DNA from 2 places in the Desulforegula conservatrix Mb1Pa genome. Region 1 is predicted to be linked to the other one. Evidence: riboswitches for the same ligand, from Rfam matches in the RefSeq annotation. Region 1 holds a riboswitch; the other holds the start of a gene.
What was found. A riboswitch is a leader RNA that binds a small molecule or an ion and turns the genes downstream of it on or off. The one in region 1 is predicted to bind cobalamin.
Positions count from the first base shown of each region.

Region 2: linked by a shared signal. The riboswitch ahead of K245_RS0115680 (TonB-dependent receptor plug domain-containing protein) and the one ahead of K245_RS0112590 (histidine phosphatase family protein) in region 1 are both predicted to bind cobalamin.

Region 1 covers NZ_AUEY01000034.1:2,694-8,845, reverse strand. Annotated here, with positions in the region: gene K245_RS0112595 (M16 family metallopeptidase) at 1-1,671, opposite strand, end outside; cobalamin riboswitch at 1,825-1,969, shown strand; gene K245_RS0112590 (histidine phosphatase family protein) at 2,276-2,929, shown strand; gene cobU (bifunctional adenosylcobinamide kinase/adenosylcobinamide-phosphate guanylyltransferase) at 2,922-3,458, shown strand; gene cobT (nicotinate-nucleotide--dimethylbenzimidazole phosphoribosyltransferase) at 3,631-4,692, shown strand; gene cobS (adenosylcobinamide-GDP ribazoletransferase) at 4,694-5,434, shown strand; gene K245_RS0112570 (cob(I)yrinic acid a,c-diamide adenosyltransferase) at 5,538-6,062, shown strand.
Region 2 covers NZ_AUEY01000053.1:13,099-19,250, forward strand. Annotated here, with positions in the region: gene K245_RS0115680 (TonB-dependent receptor plug domain-containing protein) at 1-2,030, opposite strand, end outside; cobalamin riboswitch at 2,185-2,372, opposite strand; gene K245_RS24850 (ABC transporter ATP-binding protein) at 2,729-3,514, opposite strand; gene K245_RS0115695 (FecCD family ABC transporter permease) at 3,511-4,515, opposite strand; gene K245_RS24855 (ABC transporter substrate-binding protein) at 4,520-5,320, opposite strand; gene K245_RS26815 (ATP-binding protein) at 5,424-6,152, opposite strand, start outside.

The DNA of each region.
Region 1 (6,152 bases):
CCCGTTTTCAAATTCCAGAGTTGTGATGTCAAGATCCTTGTCTTTTGTTTTTTTTATGATTTTCCCTGGATTTGCAGGAACTTTCAGATAAGGGAATTTGATGTCTGTTTTTCCGGATGGTTTTTCTGTGGCAAGAGACTTGCCATTTTCATATGCAGCTATAATCTGGTCTTCAGCTTTGGATGCCTTATCTGATACATCGGCATTTCCAGTGAGTAGAACCAATCTGTGATCGTCCTTCCAGATTTCCTTGAATGCTTTTTCAAAATCTTCGGCTTTCAGAGAGGCAATAAAAGGAGCGAATGTTTTTTTCTGGTATTCAGGAGAAATGAAAACCCTGCCGTCATTCATGCTATCAATGATTTCATTGGCAAGAGCCTTGCTGTCTCTGGTTGGAGCAGTAGCTATTTCTCTGTCTATTCCTGAAAGTACCTTTTTTTTGACCCTTTCGGACTCGGCTTTGTCAAACCCGAATTTTAAGGCTGTTTCAATTTCCTTGGATATGGAAGATAGGGCGCTTTCCCAGTTTTTCTGCTCACAACTGGCGTATACAGCTGTATGGTCAATTTCCCTTAATGATATACCTGTCCCTGAATATACCTTTGTAAAGGGAGAATTCTTTTTTCTTGCTATGGAATCAAGGCGTTCCTGAAGAATGCCCATTGCCATCATTTTTACCATGGCGTCTTTTTCTGCTTCAATGGTATCAGGTTTGGCAGGCACGCTTCTTACAGTGTTTATGCTTACAGTTGTGCCTCCTGCTTCTTTTTCATACTGATAAAAGGCCTTGGTTCCTTTATGATCTACAGTGCCAAGTTCGGGTTCCTGTCTTTTTTCAGCCCTTGGTTTAATACCTGAAAAATGCTTTTTTACGAGATCTTCAGCTTTTTTGACGTCGGTTTCGCCAACAATTACAACCATCATTCTGTCAGGTCTGTACCATGCATCATAGAAATCTTTTATAAGCCTTGTATTTGCTGTCTTTATGACTTCTTCGGAACCAATCGGAATTCTTTCCGTAATTCTGAGGCCGTTGAAAATGAATTTCTGGGTTGCTATTGCAATTCTGTATTCGGCGCTGTTTCTTACTCTTTTTTCTGAAAGAATGACTCCCTTTTCGTTTTCAACTTCATCAGGCAGAAGCAGGGCGTCTTCAGCAAATTCAGAAAGAACAGAAAGTCCCTTGTCCATATTTTTTTCATCGCCCGAAGGAAGCATAATATCGTATATGGCTGTATCATAGCTTGTTCTTGCATTCAGGTCGCTTCCGTAATCCATGCCTATGCTCTGGAAATATTTTACCAGTTCACCAGGCGGATAGCTTTTCGTGCCATTGAAGAGCATGTGCTCAAGAAAATGGGCAATGCCTTCCTCTCCTTGATTTTCATATCCTGATCCTGCCTGAATATTAAGATGAATGCTTACTCTGCCTTCAGGTTTTTTGTTTTTCATGATCACATATCTGAGGCCGTTTTCAAATTTGCCTGTTGTCATTGCTGGATCCTGTTCGAGGTCGCTGACAGAATTAGGCCAAGAATATCGACCTGTAGGATCTGATGCCTGACTGCCTGATTTTTGGTTTATTGCTTCGGGGCCTTGTGTGTTTTTTGGGGCGCATCCCTGGGTAAATAAAAAAACAAGGAGTATGGCGGATAAAAGCAATTTTTTCATTCGTATAAGCTCCATATGTTATGGCTGTTTGTTTAGAAGGCACAAAACATAGCATAAGTCTTTAATATGTGCACGGGCTTTGTTTGTGGCCATGTTGATGATTTTTCTGTTATTTGGCAACACTCCTTGGAGGCTTTAAAAACCTTTGAATTGACATGCCTGCTTTCGGATAGTACAGCTTGTGATGATTTTGAAACAGGGGAAGCTGGTGAAAATCCGGCGCGGGCCCGCCACTGTGACCGGAGATGAACAACATATTTCCGCAAGCCAGATTACCTGTTATTCCAATTCTAAATCAAAGCGCTATCCCAATAAATGGATAGGGTTGGCATCGTCGTCAGCTCCAAGAGCGTACAAACCACGTACGTTTGCGTCGCTTCCTCCTTGCCGCCTTGATTTCATCTTTGATTTAAAAATGGAATATAATAACCATTTTAAAGGCATGCTCAATATATGAGCTTGCGCCCTCGTGGAACGGGGCAGCCTTGTAAATGACTGTTTATTGTTATCTGGGCAAAATACGGTGCCCCGGAGAATCCAATTGAAATATTTCGGTTGAAATATTTTGGATTTTTCGGGGCTTTTTTATTTTCGAGAGGCCATTTTGGACAAAACGATTACGGTTTATTTGATCAGGCATGGAGAAACAACTGCCCAGACAAGGGGACTCTTTTCAGGCATATCAGATCTTCCATTAACTGAAATTGGCAGAAGTCAGGCTGATGCTCTGTCTTTTCGGTCTGATTTGTCCGAAATACGGACCTGTATTTCAAGCCCTCTTTCAAGATGCACGGAAACAGCTGAAAGAGTATTCAGCGGCAGGGTTGTTTTTGATGAAGATCTTGTCGAGATCGATTTTGGAGGTTGGGAGATGAAAACATGGCAGGAAATTTCGGAAAAATACCCTGAAAAAGCTGAAAAATGGCTCAGGCAGGAAGGTGATTTCTGTTTTCCTGACGGAGAGTGCATTAAAGGTTTTTTTGAAAGAATAGAGATAGTTGCGGGAAAAATTAAAGAATATGCACTTTCTGATAAAAAACATAAAATTGCTGTTTGTACCCACGGAGGAGTCATCAAAAGTCTTATCTGTCTGTGGCTTGGTATCCCTCCTGAAAAGCATTTTCATTTTGCGGCTGATATCGCGTCCGTTTCCTGCCTTAGCATCTCAGCCGGCTTCGGATATCTTTCATTTCTAAATGACACGTCCCATTTGAATTCAGTTTATTTAGGTGGCACAGGGGAAAACACGAATGGGTAAGATTGTTTTCATCACAGGTGGCTGTAGAAGCGGCAAGAGTGCTTATGCCCTGAAAATAGCCGAAGAAATATCAAAAACGAGAATCTATCTGGCGACCTGTCCATCTGGAGTGGACGATGAGATGGATTCAAGAATTGAAAAACATATAAATGAAAGGGACGAAGGCTGGAAAACAGTTGATGAGCCAGTTGACATTGCTGGAGTCATACTTGAGCAAGGGAGCAAAGACGTTATTCTTGTCGACTGTCTAACTCTCTGGGTCAGTAATCTCATGCAACGGGCTTTTAATAATAAGATCGGGATTACCGAGGAAGAAGTCTCTGATTATTGTATGGATATAATTAAAGCCTGCCAAAGCGTTTCTGCGTCAGTCATATTTGTAACAAACGAGACAGGCATGGGCATTGTTCCTGATAACAAAGCATCCCGTGATTTCAGGGATCTTCTCGGAAGATGCAATCAGGTGATGGCTTCCAGGGCTGACTCCGCTTATTTGATGGTTTCAGGGATTCCTTTGAAGCTGAAGTGAACTTTTAATCATAAGAATATGCGGCTGTCTTCAATTCTCAGCTTTGCCTTATATGACTTAGTTTGAAAATTTTAGGTTCTGAAAGTAACAGTGTCTGTAACAATCCATTTAAACCATAAAGTATTTGCGAAGCTTTTTTCAAAAAGCGACCCGACGGAGGCAATCTAAACAAATGAATTTACTGAACGAAACACTCAAAAAAATAACCGGAATAGATGAAAACTCTAAGAATGCTGCGAAGCAAAGGCTTGAAAGACTTACAATGCCTTATTGGGCCATGGGACGACTGATGGATCTTGCTGAAGAACTTGCTGGAATTACAGGCAATGTTTCTCCTCAATTTGAAAAAAGAACGGCAGTAATAATGGCCGCAGATCATGGGATAGCAGACGCTGGTGTCAGTAGCTTCCCCAAGGAAGTGACCGCCCAGATGGTTTATAACTTTCTGCGTGGCGGAGCCGGAATCAATGCCATGGCAAACATGGCCAGGGCAAAGGTTAAGGTTGTCGATATGGGAGTGGCAAGTCCGCTTGAAGGAATTGAAACACATAGAGATTTTATTTCATGCCCGGTTGCCAAAGGCACAATGAATATGGCCAAAGGCCCGGCTATGACAGTAGGCCAGGCTGTGGAATCCATAGAAAAAGGTATTAGAATAGCTTTGGAACTTGCTGCTGATACGGATATTTTTGCCATAGGCGAAATGGGTATAGGTAATACAACTCCAAGCAGCGCTATTGTATCGGTGCTTACAGGCATATCGCCTTCAGAAGCAACCGGGCGTGGAACCGGCATCGATGACGAGAAACTTTCATTCAAAATTTCCATGATAGAAAAATCCATTGAAATCAATAATCCTGACCCATCAAATGGGATTGATGTCTTGTCCAAAATCGGAGGATTCGAAATTGGTGGAATGGCCGGAATAATTCTTGGCGCAGCTTCGGTCAGGAAGCCTGTAATTATAGACGGCTTTATATCAACAGCTTCAGCACTTATTGCGGATTCAATATGTCCTTTGTCCAGACTTTATATGATACCTTCTCACAAGAGTGTGGAGCAAGGGCATATCAGGGCGCTCGAAAAACTCGGTAAAAAGCCTCTTTTAGATTTGGGGTTAAGGCTTGGAGAAGCCACTGGCGCAGTTCTCTGTATGCCTTTTGTTGAAGCGGCCTCAAGGCTTCTTACTGATGTTGCCACATTTGATGAGGCAGGAGTCAACGGCGGTGAATAAAATGTTCAAAGGTTTTTTTTCTGCCCTGTCATTTCTGACTATAATTCCTGTACCTGGGAAAATGTCCGGAAGCTCTGATGATCTTGGGGAATCCATAGTCTTTTTCCCTGTGGTAGGACTCTTTATAGGCCTTGCTACAGCAATATCAGATTCCTTTCTTTTCTGCTTTTTCCCGCCCTTGGTCAGGTCAGTGTTATGTATGTTTTTTATGGTGTCCATTTCAAAAGGGCTTCACCTTGACGGCCTTGCAGATACTGCAGACGGCTTCTTAAGTTCAAGGCCCAGGGATAGAATTCTTGAGATAATGCGTGACAGCAGGATTGGAACCATGGGGGCAGCTGCACTCGTCAGTATTATGCTTTTGAAAACCTCTGCTCTTTTCTCTTTGAACGGAGACTTAAGAACCAGGGCACTTGTTATGGCTCCAATAGCTGGCAGATGTTCCATGTCCATAATCATGACTTTTTTCAGATACGCGAGAAAGGACGGAGGCCTTGCTTCTGTATTTTATGAAAAAGCCACAATAAAAACAGGCATCGTTTCAGCCTTGTTTTTTGCTATTGCGGGTCTTTCAATTAACGGATTATCCGGTTTTTTTATTTCGTCAGCAGCAATTGCATTCATCTATTTATGGGGGCTTTGCTCAAAAAGAATGATCGGCGGATTCACTGGCGACACTCTGGGCGCAGGTTGCGAGCTGACAGAAGCATTTGCTTTGGTATGCTTCTCAATGATAGGTTAGTTTTTTTAGAAGTATGGCATTGTTTGAATTAAAAACATCCGGAAGTAAGGTGCTTAAGCCGGAAGGCTTGTGCACCACCTAAGGTACAAAGCATGGTGAAAATATGAACAGCAGGATTCTTTTGTTTACAGGCGACGGCAAGGGCAAAACTACAGCCGCAATAGGCATGGCTTTAAGGGCTTGGGGCCAGGGGCTTAAAGTCATTGTTGTCCAGTTTGTCAAAGATTTTCAGAATACAGGAGAGTTCAAGGCAATAAAAAAGCTTGATGGAATTGATATTGTCCAGCTTGGTCTTGGTTTCCCTCCTTCAGACAAAAGCAGTCTCGAATTTGAAAAGCACAAGCAAAAATGCAACGAAGCACTTTTATTTGTTTCAGAAATATTAGTTAAAAACGAATCTGGTTTCATTGTTCTTGACGAGGTCTGTTTCGCTGTTTCAGCTGGCTTGATTGAAGAGCAGAAAGTTGCAGAAATGATAAAAGCCGCCCCTGACAATTTGATAATCGCCCTTACTGGCAGAGGTGCAACACCCGGATTGATTGAAATTGCTGATACTGTAACGGAAATGAAGTGTATTAAACATGGTTACGAATCAGGCATAAAGGCTCAGCTTGGCGTAGAGTATTGATTTCCCTTTTGCGCCCTTATTCAGGTATTCCTCATTCTAATATGCGAAAAAGCGTATGTCTTGTTTGCGTGGCATGACTTTCAGCTTTTT
Region 2 (6,152 bases), on a different contig from region 1:
ATATTTACAAAGCGCCTGTCTTCCGCAGAAAGAAGATTAGGAGTGTCATAATACATATCGTTTTCACCTATATATTCGGCATAGGTCAAAAACTTGTTCAGTCCTATATCTGTACCTGTCTCGGCCCTGACCGTAAACTTTGACGAAAATCTGCCAGGAAGCTGATTGCCTTTAAGACCTGAAGTCAGATTGTCAGGATTCTGCAAAACAGCGGAGAAATAAAGGCCTGTTCTGCCGAAAAATCTAATTCCGGCCAGACCCTCAACCCCTGTGATCAGAGCGCCCGGAACATTTACTGAAACACCTACACCTCTTGCGTCATAGGTTCTTGTGATCAGATCGTAAATCCTGTCATGAAAATATGTCGCCCCGAAAAAAATTTCCTGAACATATTCATGAAGGCATTTCTGTCTGAATTCTGCGCCAGCGTCAAAATTTATTCCTCTTTCTGGGACGAGTCTTTCGTTTCCTTCAAAAAAACCACGATCTCCGAAAAGCTCGAAAAATGAAGGTTCCCTGTAATATTTGGCAATATTTGACTTCATGGTTATCGAGTCATTCAATGTATATAAAAGACCAAACTGCGGGCTGAAATAATACCTGTCCTCTGAGGAAAAGCCTGATTCATAATCATCAGTTTCATAAGATTTACCGTCATCGCTCGTGAAAGAATATCTTATTCCCGGAGTTGCGGATAACCTGCCCACAGGATCAATAAGAATCCTATCCTGAATTCCTGTTACGAAGGTATTTCTATCTGCGTCCTGGGCAGTTCTGCCAGCAACAAGATCCTTTGACTTAAAGGTTTCAGATCTTGCCTCAGTCATAAATTCCACAGTATTGAACATATTCTTCCATTCAGCATAAAACCCGGCTTCTATGGAATCAGTATCGTACTTTGAGTGCTGGACTCCAAGACCGATTGAATTGCTTAGATCGTCATATTCTTCCCTTTTCATTGTATGGCTGAATCTTGTTCTTGTGGAAAGAAGAAGAGGAGTAAAATCATTTGCAGTATATGAAGTGCTGAAAATATTCCTCATTGTATCAAGCCATGCGTCATTTTCAGAATTATTGTAGGAAGCGTATGAAGGAACGCCCTGATTCTTTGCAAAATACTGATCCTGAAAATCAATCCGCCCAGATTTGCCGATATCACAGCCGGTTTTTGCAAGAAAGCTGTCCTGCCTGATCTGGGCATTCTTTCTTTTTTCTTCTTTATCATCGTATGGATTGTACGGAGTACCGTTATCATTATCTATTTCATAATCATTGTCAGAACTGAGTGAATCAAACGAAAAAAGATAATCCCAGGCTCCTGGCTTATGATTGAAATATCCTGTTAACGCCTTTGTTCCATAACTGCCAGCTCCGGCAGAAAGAAAACCAGCCATTCCAGGTTTTGACCTAAGGGTTTTGATATTGACCGCTCCGCCCATTGAGGCCATCCCAAAATTCATGGGAGTGGTACCTTTAAAAATCTCTACTGATTCGACATCTCCAAGCGGGATGGAACCAAGATCAACACCTGTTTCAGACGCTGAGCTTAAAGGGACTCCGTCCATAAAAACCATGACCTGACTTGATTCCGAACCTCTTAAAGATATAGATGCAAAACTGCCTGTCCCGCCGGAGTTCCTGATCTGAATCCCTGCTTCTTTATCAAGAGCCTCGCCCAAAGTCTGGGCTTTGCCTTCCATGTCAGCCCTGTCTATCACAAGGCAGGTTGAAGATGTTTTTTTAAGATCCACATCTCCGGTTTTGAAAGTTTCCTTCTGATCGTATCGTTTATTAGGGTCTCTCTCGCCCATGAAGGTGACTTTGCCTTTGCCTTCGCATTTCTCATCTATTGACGAATCTTTTTCAGCGGAAATGCAAATTGATGAGGCAAATAATATGAAAACAAATATGAGTCCGATTTCCGTCATTCCGGCGCAGGCCGTAATCCAGAAGTGCTTGAAAATACTGGATACCAGATCAAGTCCGGTATGACGCTGAAGCCCTTTCCTGACTTTTTGCGAGTCCATCATTTTTAATACTGTCCTTAAAAATAAAAAAAGGGATGCCCGGTAAATCCCGGTCATCCCTTATTGATCCTGGAGAAAAATATGCCTGATTCTTATATCTGCAAAAAAAATGCAGACAAGACATAAGGCACCGAAACTTCCGGTTACCACGCCGAAAAATCCGATTACAGCTCTGGCAGGTCTTCTGACTCCCGGATCAACCTGATATGCTGCGTCTTCCCACATTAAAGCAGTGACATATTGCAGCAATCGTCCCCGGTTACAGCGGCGGGCCCGTTCCTGATTCACACAGGATTCCCTTTTAAGTCCTGATAGAATCAGGACACCAATGCTTATTCATGGCTTTTAGACATAGAGGATGTTTTAGTCAATAAAAAAATGGGATGGGAATATGCGGTGACAAGGTCGCAAAAAGTCCTATTTCAGTCATTCCGGAGAAGGCCGAAATCCAGAACTAATTGAAAATACAAAGATACCGAATTAAGTCCGGCATGATACCAATGCCCTTTCTGACTTTTTGTAAGTCCATCATGGGTGATGCTGGTTCAAAAGCTGTGTGTATAAACCGTGCATCCGGCTCAATGTCGGATTACGAGCAAAGGACGCTCTAATATCCGACCTACAATTTGGGCTTTCTTGTCAAGTAATTGAGCAGACAGCGCATCCCGGACATAAATAAATCCTTAAACCATCATTCTACTTCAAAAATCAGGCACAGGGACAACAACAGCAAAGCCTAATTCTGAGTGTAATTCCACAGAGAGTTTGCATCCGTAGACAGATTCAAGCATCGAAGGGTTAAGGACAGTTTCGGGCGGGCCGAAATCTGCTATTCTTCCGTTTTTCATGAGCATGAGCCTGTCCGCGTACATGGAGCACAGATTAAGATCATGGCTGACCATAATTACTGTTGAATTGCGATTTTTGCAAAGATCCCTGAGAACATTCATGATCTGGATCTGATGAGCCGGGTCAAGGGATGAAGTAGGCTCGTCCAGCAAAAGCACTTCATGGGACTGGCAAAGAGCCCTTGCTATGAAAGCTCGCTGGAGTTCGCCTCCGCTGAGATCTGTTAGAAAACGATCTTTAAAATTCAAGATATCGGTCTGTCCCATGGCTTCTTTTGCTATCCTTCGATCATCAATGCTTTCAAAGCCGAGGAAGCCCTGGTGAGGAGATCTTCCCATCATCACAAGATTTTTCACCCTGTATCCAAAAACAGGCTCTGGGGATTGGGGAACCCAGGCCAATCTTCTGGCAATTTCTTTTCTTGTCATTGAACGCAAATCCCGGCCAAACAGTGAGACTTCGCCTGAACCAGGCTTTACAAGCCCTGCAATCATCTTTAGAAGAGTTGTTTTCCCCGAACCATTTGGCCCTGCAATGGCGACGAGCAAGCCCTGTCCTACAGAAAAACTGACATTATCGACCGCCAGGATATCCTTATATGAATAACCTGCATTTATTCCTTTAATTGCGGATTTCATGAACGCTCCCTTTTCAGTATTGCAATGAAAAATGGAGATCCGATAAGAGCTGTTATTACACCAACCGGCAGTTCACCGTTACTGTATATGGTTCTGGAAAGAAGATCGCAGAGCACCATAAAGCCTCCGCCATAAAGAGCACATAATGGAAAAAGCAAACGATGATCATGGCCAGCAAGTCTTCTTGTAATATGAGGAACTACAAGCCCCACAAACCCGATCAATCCACAGAAACTTACAAGCACAGAAACAGGAACTGAGACCAGCACTATCATTACCCACGTTACGGTACGGGCTTTTACACCCATTGATTCAGCAAGCTCTTCTCCGGTTGATATGAGATTAAGACTGTGGGAAAGGAGCCACATCCCGGCAAAGCAAGGTATGAAAACAGACGCCATCACAGAGGCATTTGTGAAATCCTGGTTAGAGAAATCCCCCATGAGCCAGCTTACAATGCCGTAAATTTTTGTATCCCTTGCAATGCTGATGATGAACATTATGAGCGCCCCGCAAAAACTGTTGATCATAACGCCTGAAAGGACAAGGGAGTCCGAGTGATGGAATTTTGTTCCTGATGAGATGTAAAAAAGGACAATAAGTGCGGCCATCCCGCCCATGAAAGCAGTTATTACCCCAAAAGGCAATCTTGCAAGCCCCATGCTTATGGCAATCAGCGCTCCTACTCCTGATCCACCGGATAGGCCGAGTATGTATGGTTCTGAAAGAGGATTTCTGAAAATAGCCTGAAAAACGAGACCACCACAGGAGAGAATAGCCCCTGCAAGGGCTGCGACAATAACCCTTGGCATCCTGAGATCAATAATAACTGATCTTGCAGTGTCGTCCACTGGATGGGAAAGGATAATAGCCTTGATATCAGAAAGACCGTAATCTGAAGCACCTGTAAGAATACCGAATACAGAGGCTGCAATAAGGAAAAATACTCCTGAAAAAAGTATGATTGAAAAAGTAAGAATATTTTTTTTATCTTCAAGCATCCAGTTATTCCGGCTGATTATTATCGGGATGGATTATCCATGACAGTTTCTGGATGCAGTCCGCGATCCTTGGTGTGGGTCTTAAGAAAATATCCGGAGACACTCTGTGTATTTTTCGATTTTTAACAGCAGGAATATCCTTGAATTCCGACCACCATGTTTTCTTTCTGGTTTCCTCTGTCATTCCGCTTATTATTATTATTTCAGGCATCATGGAAACCGCTTTTTCCTTTGTGAGTCTCGGGTAATCGACGCCCTGACTAACAAGATTTACTCCGCCTGCGGTTTTGATCATCTCGTCAATAAACGTGTTTTTACCCGCCAGAATAAGAGGCTCCTCATTTACTTCAAAAACAACACCAGGCCTTTCTTTGAATGAGGAAACCCTTTTCTCTACGGCACTTATCTTGCTCCTCATTGCAACAATCAGACCCTCAGCCTCCATTTTTCTGTCAAGAAGGTCACCAATGGCAGAAATGCCCTGATAAATCCCGGACAGGCTGGCGGTGTCCACGGCAAATACAGGAATACCAAGTGAATCCATTCTTTTTACGGATTCCTCAGGATTACCGTCTTTCATGGCAATACAAAGATCAGGTTTAAGGGAGATAATCTTCTCAAGATCCGGCTTGCTGTATGATCCAACCCTTGGCAGCCTTTTAGCTTCTTCAGGAAAATCACTGTATGAGACAGCCCCGACAAGCAGGTTCCCTTTTCCAAGATCATAGACTATTTCCACAATACTTGCCGAAAGTCCGATGATTCTTGAGGGATTTGCGGGAACAGAAACTATTCTTCCGTTCATATCCTTTACTTTTATCATTTCGCTGGAAAAAGATACTGAAGAACAGAACAAAAAAACAGCGGCCGTGGCCACTGTCATAATTATTGAGGATTTTTTTCTGGGGCTAAATAACCTGAATGAGGGATGCGTTCTCAAAGTCACGTATGTAAGGAACTGTGACAGAAATCCTTGTACCTTCACCAGGAATAGACCGGATTGAGAATCGTCCGCCAAGCAGCCTGACCCTCTCTTCCATTCCGCATAATCCCATTCTTTTTTCCCTTGCCGCACTTTTTATCCTGTCTTTTACGTCAAAACCCTGACCATTATCTTCAATACGCATTATAAGGTTCGGATATGAACCAACAATCCTTATAACCACCTGGGTAGCCCTTGAGTGTTTAATGATATTATTAAGGGCTTCCTGCACGAGTCTGTAGAGGTTTATCTGAATTTCGAAGCAAAGATCAAGCTTTTCAACGCCGGCTGAGAAAAAATCCACGGGAACACGGTATTTGTGCTGAAACTCATCGGCATAATGGCAGAGTGCACGGACAAATCCAAGCTGATCTATAACCGGTGGTTTCAGATCATAGGAAATGTCCCTTATTTCTATGATGGTATTCTGGATGGACTTGGACCATTTGGATATCCTCTGAACCATTTCCCTTGGCATCTCTGAATTATCCGCAAGGAAATTCTGTATCTCGATTCTAAGGCTGGCAAGTTCCTGGGCAACATTGTCGTGAAGATCCATGGATATTCGCTGTCGCTCTGATTCCTGGGCTTTGATCATTGCCTGGGTCAGACTGTGGATATTATCCTCAAGAAGCTTGATATTTGTCACATCCCT